Regions from separate parts of the Paenibacillus sp. FSL R5-0744 genome, predicted to be linked through region 2. Evidence: riboswitches for the same ligand, from Rfam matches in the RefSeq annotation. Region 2 holds a riboswitch; the other holds the start of a gene.
The links. A riboswitch is a leader RNA that binds a small molecule or an ion and turns the genes downstream of it on or off. The one in region 2 is predicted to bind thiamine pyrophosphate.

Region 1 (4,727 bases), 2.4 Mb from region 2:
CTGCGAGTTAGTGCATCCAATGCGCTGAAAGGTTCATCGAGCAGCATCAACTCCTGCGGAGCCAGCAATGCTCTGAGAAAAGCAGCACGCTGCTGCATCCCACCAGACAGCATATGCGGATAAGCCTGTTCGAATCCATTCAAGCCAACCTTGGCGAGCCACTGGCGCGCTTCTTCACGAGCTCCATCCTGCAGAGCGCCTTTGATTTCTCCGGCTAGCAGTACATTATCTTCAATCGTTCGCCAAGGAAAAAGCGCAGGCTGCTGCGGCATATAACTGATTTCACCACGTTGACCTGTAACGACCTTGCCGTTCATGCTTATCGTTCCTGCATCAGGCATCACTAGTCCGCCGATCATATGGAATAAGGTGCTTTTTCCGCAGCCGGAAGGACCGACGATCGAAACGAACTCTTGCTGCTCTACCTTAAGAGAGACGTTGTTAAGCACGTTCGTCTCGCGGCGACGATGGGTGAAGGACTTGGAGATGCCGCTTACTTCAAGAGCAGGTGGTGCAGTATGAGCTTCAGGAGAGCTTATGATTTCAGTTGTTCTTTGCTCTATTTGCGTCGCTTGAGACATACAGGCATCTTCCTTTCTATGAGTTACGGCGCGGTTTCCAGCGAACTAACCATTTTTCGAGCAAGGCAATAATCGCAAAAAGCACAAGACTAAGGAGCACAATAATAACAATAGCGACAAACATCCGATCTGTACGGTAAGCCGATTTTTGCAGGAGCATATAATAGCCAATCCCTTTATCCGCGCCAATCCACTCAGCGACCACGGCTCCCATAACCGCATAAGTAGCTGATATTTTCACACCGGAAAATAGTGCCGGGATAGAAGACGGAAGCTCCAGCTTGGTGAAGATTTGCCACTTGCTTGCACCCGCCATTTTCATATAATTCATCATGACCTGATCACTTTGAGACAAGCCGCCCATTGCAGCGACAGCTACCGGGAAGAAGCATACCAGTGTAATCAGCACGATTTTGGGCAAAAGGCCGAAGCCAAACCAGATGATAAGCAGTGGTCCGAGTGCGATAGAGGGAACATTTTGACTCAGAATAATGAGTGGATAAAAAGCCCGTCTAGCCCAAGGTAAAAGATGCAGAAGTAGAGCGACGATCAAGCCTACACCTGTACCAATAGGAAAACCGATTAATGTGAGTCGGAGCGTAGCCATCGTATGAGCCCAGAGACCTGAGGCATTACTGGTCGATTCGCGTGCAATATCAGCAGGACTCGGCAGAATCCAGGATTCGATATGGAATAGAGAAACAGATAACTGCCATACGGTTAAAAAGAAGACGACCGCCACAAGGGGCGGCCATATTAGCTTCCAGGTCGATCTCACGGCCGATATTTCTCCGTCAATTTATCCATGCTGATTCCGTTAGGGTTATGAGCGATTTTGATTTGGGAGATCACGCTTGGACTACCTGCTTCGATCAGTGCTTCCTGCATTTGACGTACAACCTCCAGGAGCTCGCTCAGTTCACCTTCCATAGTAGTTTCCAGTGGATTCACCTGATGTTTAACGCCGGATTTTTGAATAACTTCAATCGCTTTATCTACGTATGGGATGGAGTCCTCATTGTTTGGAGTCTTAGGAATTACTTGAATGCTTAATAGTGTGTTAGCCACAATAATCAATCCTCTCAAATTGTATAGGTAAGTTCAAAAAGCCAACTTTGATAACGAAGTGTTTTCAGGAAGCAGATTCGACGTCGAATCTTGAACGAACTTGGGAAGTCCGGTACTCACGTAGCACATCACTACGCTCCGTTCCTCCTTCCTCAAGTAACGTCCAACCTTCTTGGTTCTGAAAGCTGACTTTTTGAACTCTCATTGAAATAGGTAAGTTCAAAAAGCCAACTTTGATAACGAAGTGTTTCATTTATTATTGTTATTTACTCCGCCGGTAAAAAATCATTCGTGAATGCACTAGCTGCATCCAGCGGTTTGTCCAGCAGCTTCAAATCATACATCCAGTCGCCGTAATTCTGCCAGACCTCGGTTTTTTGCTCTCCCCAGCGTGGGGCGTCGTCCTTATATTTCGGGCTAAGCCATTTTTGGCTAGCTAGGACAAGCTCGGCATCAAGGTCAGGCACAGCCTTGGATAATGTAGAGGCAGCCTCTTCTGGATGATCAATCGCATATTGATAACCCTTCGATGTGGCTTTCAGGAAAGCCTTCACCAAATCTGGATTCTCAGAAATCTGCTTCTCACTCGTGGTCAGCACAGGGGTGTAATAATCGAGCTGAGGCGCATAATCCTTCAAGTAGAGCATATCCAGAGGCTCACCACGCAGTTCGGCTTCAATACCGGTCCAAGCGTAGAAGATCCAAGCGAAATCAATGTCACGTTTGACTGCAGTAAAATAGTCAGCTTCACCAATACTGATTAGCTTCACCTTTTTCACATCGCCACCAACAGGGTCCATGATCGCCTTCATGGCTGCTTCCTCAGCGGGAGAGCCCCAACCTCCGTAAGTTTTACCCTCAAAATCTTTTGGTGATTTAATATTGCGATCCACTGGAGCGGCGAATCCCGAAGTATTATGCTGAATAATGGCTGCAATCGAGACAAGGGGAACGCCTTGTAGACGAGCTAGAGTCAATCCTTCCTGAGCGCTGATTCCAAAAGCAGCTTCGCCAGAGGTAACCATCGTATCAGAACCCGCTGCGCCAGGTTGAACGATTTCTACATCCAGACCTTCTTCCGCGTAATAACCAAGATCCTTGGCTACGTATAGACCGGTGTGGTTCGTATTCGGTGTCCAATCCAGTGCAACCTTAACTTTGGTAAGCTCTTTTGGAGCATTTGATCCGGTCGCTGCATTCGATTCCGCAGCATTTCCTTTGTTTCCGGCTGTACTCCCATTGTTGCTGCCGCATCCGGCAATCGCAAGAATGAGCATACAGGTGAGGCTAAGCATAAGTACTTTTTTGACTTGCATGTCTTCTTCTCTCCTTTAAGGTTGCCAGATCCCGTCATCCAACATGAACCATAAAGTGTAGTATGTACATTTCTTCTACATCTTTTGTGATCTACACAAAAAAAGCGCCCCGAGTGATCGGGACGCTGGCTTGGCGCAAGGTTAGTAAAGGTCACAGGGACCAAAACCAATTGGCGATTCCTACGCTGGCATTATCCAGATCAGGTATAAGGGTCAGTATCTTGTGGGATACAATCTCAGCCGGCCAATTCCAGCACCCCTGGTTCTATGAAGTTAACGGGTATTTCTCGCTTAAACGCTAATCGTCTTTATAAGGACGCTGAAGGCGTTTATGCTTGCATACGGTGTATTATAGACGGCTGTTCTCGGAATGTCTAGTAGCATGCTCCTAAATTTTTCAAATCTCTCCGTCCGTTTTCATTAATCCAGATCTTTATGTTTCTTGCGATGACGCCGCTTAAGCTCAGTAACCAGAGCACCTAGCGTAAGGACAACACTGATCATTATCCCGCTCATAATCACGAAAAGAGCAAGAAACTCAAAGGGGGAATAGCTAACCATCTTACTCCATTGAATCTTTCCATCCAGATCGTCAATGACTTGATTCATGCCATAAATCCCACTTACCACCGTAAATACAGTGAGGATCATCAGCAGATTATCCCGGCGCTTCGACTGGAACTTATCTTGATACTGAAAAAGGTCAGTCAAGGTTTCTTTTACTTCCTCGAACAGAGCGTCGTTCCCGTATACTTTACGCAGCTGAAGAAAAATCTCCCGTCCTTGCGACTGTGAAATCAGCTCCAAGAAATAGAACTTTGCCGAGAATTTATTAATCGAGTAGATTAAATTATCGATCTCATCATAATCGTGGTTTATGCGTAGTCGGGAATGCATATTTGCCAGCTTTAGCAGAACGATTTTGTGGAAAATATTGAGTAGAAATCCGTAATAATATTGCCCGTACATCTGGTTGGCGAGGCTAACGGCGATCTTTGGTTCAGCTCGGGTTAGACAGCAAAAGGTCTGCTCATTCATCATATAATACGAGTCTGGGCCCCATCGATTATAGGAATGCTCATGACAGTAGTTCGCAATATACGCTGGATCGCTGGCACTGGCATAGGGCTTCCCGTTCAGATCAATTCCATCAAGCTGAGAGGCGCGATAGCGTATATTTATACTAATCTCATCAGAATCCCCTTCACTCTGAAAGCCATAAAAGGCTTGCACCTGCATTCTTTCATCTACGAAAAAGGGAAGGGTCTCGAAATAAGCCCCATTGATATCCGAGTGATCCAGAAAAGGCTCCAGTCCATCCACCAGATTTCGGAAGACAAAATCCTCTACCATCTCATAGGTCTGTTCCCCGCAATGGATATAGGTGTAGTCATCCTGTACGAAGGTATTCTCAAGCGTCCGGAAGCGGTCCGCGAATTCCAGTGCAATACTAAAGGGAATCGAATCCCCCTCAAGCTGGACACGTATCGTCACAAATCCAAGCTGAAAAGGACATATGAATATATCCGTCGAGAGAATTTTAAAAAATATAGACTGCTGAGGAATCTCTAGAATACAGTCCAGATTATTGACTCTGGAAAAGCGGCGGAAAGAGTCTACATCCTTCTTGCGTGGAAAAAGAATGTGTGCAGCAAACGGTAAATAGGTGCGCTCCATCCGTTCATGGGAAACACAGTGATCTTCTCCGTAATAGGCATTTTCTAACTCTTTATTATCCAGAAAAAAACGTGTGAAGCCATCA
Region 2 (4,727 bases):
TTATCCTGCACAAATTGTTGTCCTTTTGTAATTGCATTTACAAACTTTTTGAAATAGGATTCAGAATTTTGTATTCCTTGATCGCTGGCGACAAGGACTAGCTCATAATAATCGGGGACTCCGTAATCCGTGGGATTGAACGAGTTCACGGGATGACCTTCTTTTTCCAAGATTAATTGTTCGTGGTTAATGAACCCTCCCATAATGGCATCCACTTGCCCCGTCGCAATCGCCGGAATAAGGTCAAAGCCTACGTCGATTAATTTGCTAGCCTTAGGGTCACCCCCATCGTTTTGGATCATCGTACGAATCATGGCTTCATAAAGAGGAATGGAAGAATACCCAATCTGTTTACCTGTGAGGTCTTTTGGACTATGAATGTCACTAGCCTGAGGTACCATTAAATGATTAAGCGGATGTCTCACAATCGCTGCAATCGAACGTACTGGAATGTTCTCACTGCGTGCCATGAGCACCTGAGGTTGATAACTAAGCGCTAAATCGATTTGATTCGCTGCTACAAGCTTCAGTGCGTCATTGCTGTCTGCGGGCATTTGGATCTCTACGTCCAGACCTTCCTCTTGGAAATAACCATTCTGCTCAGCAGCATATAAAAAAGAGTGAACGGCATTGGGATACCAATCGAGCATAATCGTCAGCTTGTGCGTTTGTTTAATTTCGTTATTAGATGAATTAGCAGGAGGACTACTTACATTGGATGCTTTTCCGCAGCTGGTGAAGATTAGGAGTGAACATATGAGAAATACGGGAATAAGCCATTTTCTTTGGAAATTCAAATCATTCATTGCTTAGATCCTCTTTTCTTTAAAAATAATGGTTCGAGCAGAGCTATCATCAGAAACAACACTACACCGAGCGCGGACAACAGAAATACAGCGGCGAACATTTCGGCACTTTGCATATTTCCGGCCATCCTTCGGCTAAAGTAACCGAGTCCTTTGCTTCCTCCAAGCCATTCGCCGATGGTTGCTCCAATCACGCAGTACACAATGGATAGCTTTAGTCCTGAGAAAAAAGAGGGCAGCGCCAGCGGGATTTGGGTTTTAGCAAGCAGTTGCCAGCGGTTTGCGCCAAATGTTAACAATAAGTCTTTGTAGGCTTGACCACTTGTACGAAGTCCGTCATATGTACTCACAACGACTGGAAAAAAAGCAGTTAGAAACACAACAGCCACTTTGCTCCACAGCGTATACCCGAACCACATAATAAAAATGGGGGATAGCGCGATTAACGGGATCGTCTGACTGATAATAAGGAACGGATAGATGGCCTTTTCAAGGGGGCGAAATAAGAACATTCCGGTGCCCAGCAGTGAACCACAGATAACCGAGAGAACAAAACCTACCAATATTTCCTGCAGTGTCGCCATAAAATGCGGTCTGAGTAATTGCCTGTGTTCGATCAATGCGATACCTATTGAAGAAGGTGCAGGTAGGATAAAGGCTGGAATCAAGTGAAGACGAACAGCTGATTCCCAGATCACAAGAATGAACAATAGCAGTAGAATGAAGGGGCCGTAATTGTTTAAATATTTTTTAAAAGGTATAGGATGCATACAGTCTCCGCTCCAACTTTTCCCGTAACGCTATAAACCGGGGTTCATAGTTCATCTTGTAATATCTTGGCCTCGGTAAATCAACGACGATCTCCTGTAATTCACTATGCATGCCTCCAGACAATAAATAAATCCGATCGCTTAGTAACAGCGCTTCCTCTAGATCATGGGTGATGAGCATCACTGTTTGATCCAGCTCATCCCAAAGCTCCAACAGCCAACGGTGTATCTCACGTTTGGTCATAGCGTCGAGCGCTCCAAATGGCTCATCTAACAGCATAAGACCGGCCCCGCCGCCAGCTACAAGCGTTCGAAGAAATGCGACTCGCTGTTTCATGCCACCCGATAGCTCATGGGGATAAGCCCTCTCTACATCGGCCAAACCGAAGCGTGACAGCATTTCCCGAATGTGAGAGATCGTCTGTTGTTTACTAAACCTTGGTTTAATCTCCCAGGGCAAAAGACAGTTGTCGAGCACGGTTCTCCAAGGAAGCAGCAAATCCTGCTGAGGCATGTATGCGATCTGACCTAAGCGAGTAGAGGATGACGAGTTCGAATGAATTATTATTTTCCCATGAGTGGGTTCGAGCAAGCCTGCTATAGTTTTGAAAAGCGTACTTTTTCCGCATCCGCTAACCCCAATGACAGAAACAAACTCACCTTGCCTGATATCCATGGATAGATCTGCGAATACAGGGGGTTGTTCTGATTCCGGAAAGGAGTAGGTTAAGCCTTGAATGGATAGGATTGTCGTGATGATCGAACCTCCTAAAAAGTTTTGTGAGCGTTGGCTTCTTGGAAAGCATCGTACAAAATTTGCTTCGGAAGCCTACGCTTAAGTTTTGTGATTGATTGTAAACAAATAAAGACCCATTCATTTCCGGTGGGAAATAAATGGGTCAAAAAGTTCATTCAGCATAGGAACACTAAAAATGCATGGGATGAAAATTCTGCTCCACTTCCCTCCGCTGGTATGATCCAGATCAGGTTCCAAGGGTCCGGAGCTTGAAGCTCCGTCTCAGTCGGCCGACTCCCCTAGTGAAATAACAGGTCCATATTTAATTTGTTTATAAATATACCATATCTTTCTGAGATGTAAAGAGAGGATCTTGTGAAGGATTATTCTAAGAATGGGTAATATAAGGGTAGAGATTTACCTAATATTACAATTCCGATGTATATAATCGGAAAAAACCATTGACGGTAAACAGCAGCCAGTGTAGTATACAATTTACCGGATGAATTCCGGGTAAAGAGAGGGGAATTAATAATGAAAAAACTAAGTTTAACTATTCTATTGGCGTTAACCGTGGTGTTTGTAGCGGCCTGCGGCAATAATTCGAATACCGATACTTCTAATAATTCTTCAGCTGGAACGAATGGTGGAAATACAGCCACTGAGCAAAACAGCCTGGAAGCTGTTAAAGCTAGCGGCAAATTGCGTATAGGAACAGAAGGGACGTATGCTCCCTTTACTTATCATGACGCTTCGGGAAAACTGACCGGCTTTGACGTAGAAATTGCTGAGGAAGTAGCGAAGCGCCTCGGTGTTGAACCAGAATTTTTTGAGACACAGTGGGACGGTATTTTTGCTGGGATGGATGCCAAGCGTTTTGATGTTATTTTTAACGAAGTATCCATTAATGAAGATCGTAAAGTGAAATATGATTTCTCTGAACCGTATATCGTATCTAAAGCGGTATTGATAGTGAGTGAAAACAATGAGGATATCAAAACATTTGCAGATCTTAAGGGTAAAAAAGCCGGACAATCTCTAACCAGTAACCTGTCCGATATCGCCCGTGAGAACGGTGCTGAAATCGTTGCTACAGACGGGTTCAATCAAGCGATGGACCTATTGACCTCAGGCCGTATTGATGCGACTGTAAATGATGGTTTGTCTTATCTGGACCTGAAAAAGCAAAAGCCTGATGTGAAAATAAAAGTGGTAGATGAGATTCCTGACGGTTCGCAAAGCGCAGCTGTTTTCTTAAAAGGCAACGATGAGTTGGTAAAAGTAGTGAGTGATGCAATAGTTGAAATGAAGAGCGATGGCACATACTTAAAGATTTCTGAGAAATACTTTGGTGCTGACGTTTCAAAATAATACAAGGTTTCAGAAGCTAACTAGCTTGGAACCAAAAAAGGATGTCTAAAAATGGATGACCGCAAAATACAAATTTTCTTAGATTCACTGCTACCCCTGCTAAAAGCTGGGGTGGCTTTTACCATTCCTTTGGCATTGATATCATTTGCACTTGGACTGATCTTAGCGATATTGACTGCATTAGCTCGTCTCTCCCCGTGGGTACTTCCGAAGCTGATCGCTCGCTTTTATGTATGGGTCATTCGTGGAACCCCTTTGTTGGTGCAACTGTTTATTATTTTCTATGGTTTGCCGGCAGTTGGAATCGTGCTAGACCCTTTCATAGCCGCAACCATTGGATTTACGCTTAGTGTAGGGGCTTATTCATCAGAAATTATACGTGCTGCTATCCTGTCTATACATAAAGGTCAGTGGGAAGCGGCCTTCTCCGTTGGGATGACTCGTACCCAGGCACTGCGCCGCGTTATACTGCCACAAGCTGCCCGTGTTTCTGTACCGCCGTTATCGAATTCCTTTATTAGCTTGGTCAAAGACACTTCACTGGCAGCGACCATTACCTATACGGAGATGTTCAGAACAGCACAGCAGGTTGCTTCCACCTCCTATGAGCCACTGCTGATCTATTGCGAAGCAGGATTGTTCTATTTACTATTCTGCTCAGTGTTATCAGCACTGCAAAATTACTTGGAGAAACGACTGAGTCGTTACTCTGCGAGCTAAAGGGGGAGACAATTATGATTGAAATACTTAATTTGCATAAATCCTTCGGTGAGCTGCAGGTATTAAAGGGCATTGATCTCGAAATGGAACATGGCAAGGTACTGGTCATTATTGGCCCATCGGGTTCAGGCAAAACAACGCTTTTACGCTGCTTTAATCTGCTTGAAGTCCCTGATCAAGGAAGCCTATCGCTCAGTGATATTAAAATTAATTTCACGGATAACAAGAAAATCCCCCAGAAGTCCATTTTGGCATTACGCCAAAAAACAGGGATGGTCTTTCAGTCCTATAATCTTTTTCCGCATATGACTGCACTAGGCAACG

Region 1: it holds a riboswitch for thiamine pyrophosphate, as region 2 does, so the genes downstream of both, MKY19_RS02060 (ABC transporter substrate-binding protein) here and MKY19_RS12250 (ABC transporter ATP-binding protein) in region 2, are expected to answer to the same signal.

Annotation. Positions count from the first base shown of each region.
Region 1 covers NZ_CP150228.1:455,633-460,359, forward strand. The annotation lists gene MKY19_RS02040 (ABC transporter ATP-binding protein) at 1-581, opposite strand, end outside; gene MKY19_RS02045 (ABC transporter permease) at 598-1,359, opposite strand; gene MKY19_RS02050 (MTH1187 family thiamine-binding protein) at 1,356-1,649, opposite strand; gene MKY19_RS02055 (hypothetical protein) at 1,714-1,854, opposite strand; gene MKY19_RS02060 (ABC transporter substrate-binding protein) at 1,916-2,965, opposite strand; TPP riboswitch at 3,126-3,236, opposite strand; gene MKY19_RS02065 (hypothetical protein) at 3,386-4,727, opposite strand, start outside.
Region 2 covers NZ_CP150228.1:2,823,578-2,828,304, forward strand. The annotation lists gene MKY19_RS12240 (ABC transporter substrate-binding protein) at 1-806, opposite strand, end outside; gene MKY19_RS12245 (ABC transporter permease) at 803-1,576, opposite strand; gene MKY19_RS12250 (ABC transporter ATP-binding protein) at 1,557-2,252, opposite strand; TPP riboswitch at 2,520-2,623, opposite strand; gene MKY19_RS12255 (amino acid ABC transporter substrate-binding protein) at 2,847-3,683, shown strand; gene MKY19_RS12260 (amino acid ABC transporter permease) at 3,735-4,403, shown strand; gene MKY19_RS12265 (amino acid ABC transporter ATP-binding protein) at 4,418-4,727, shown strand, end outside.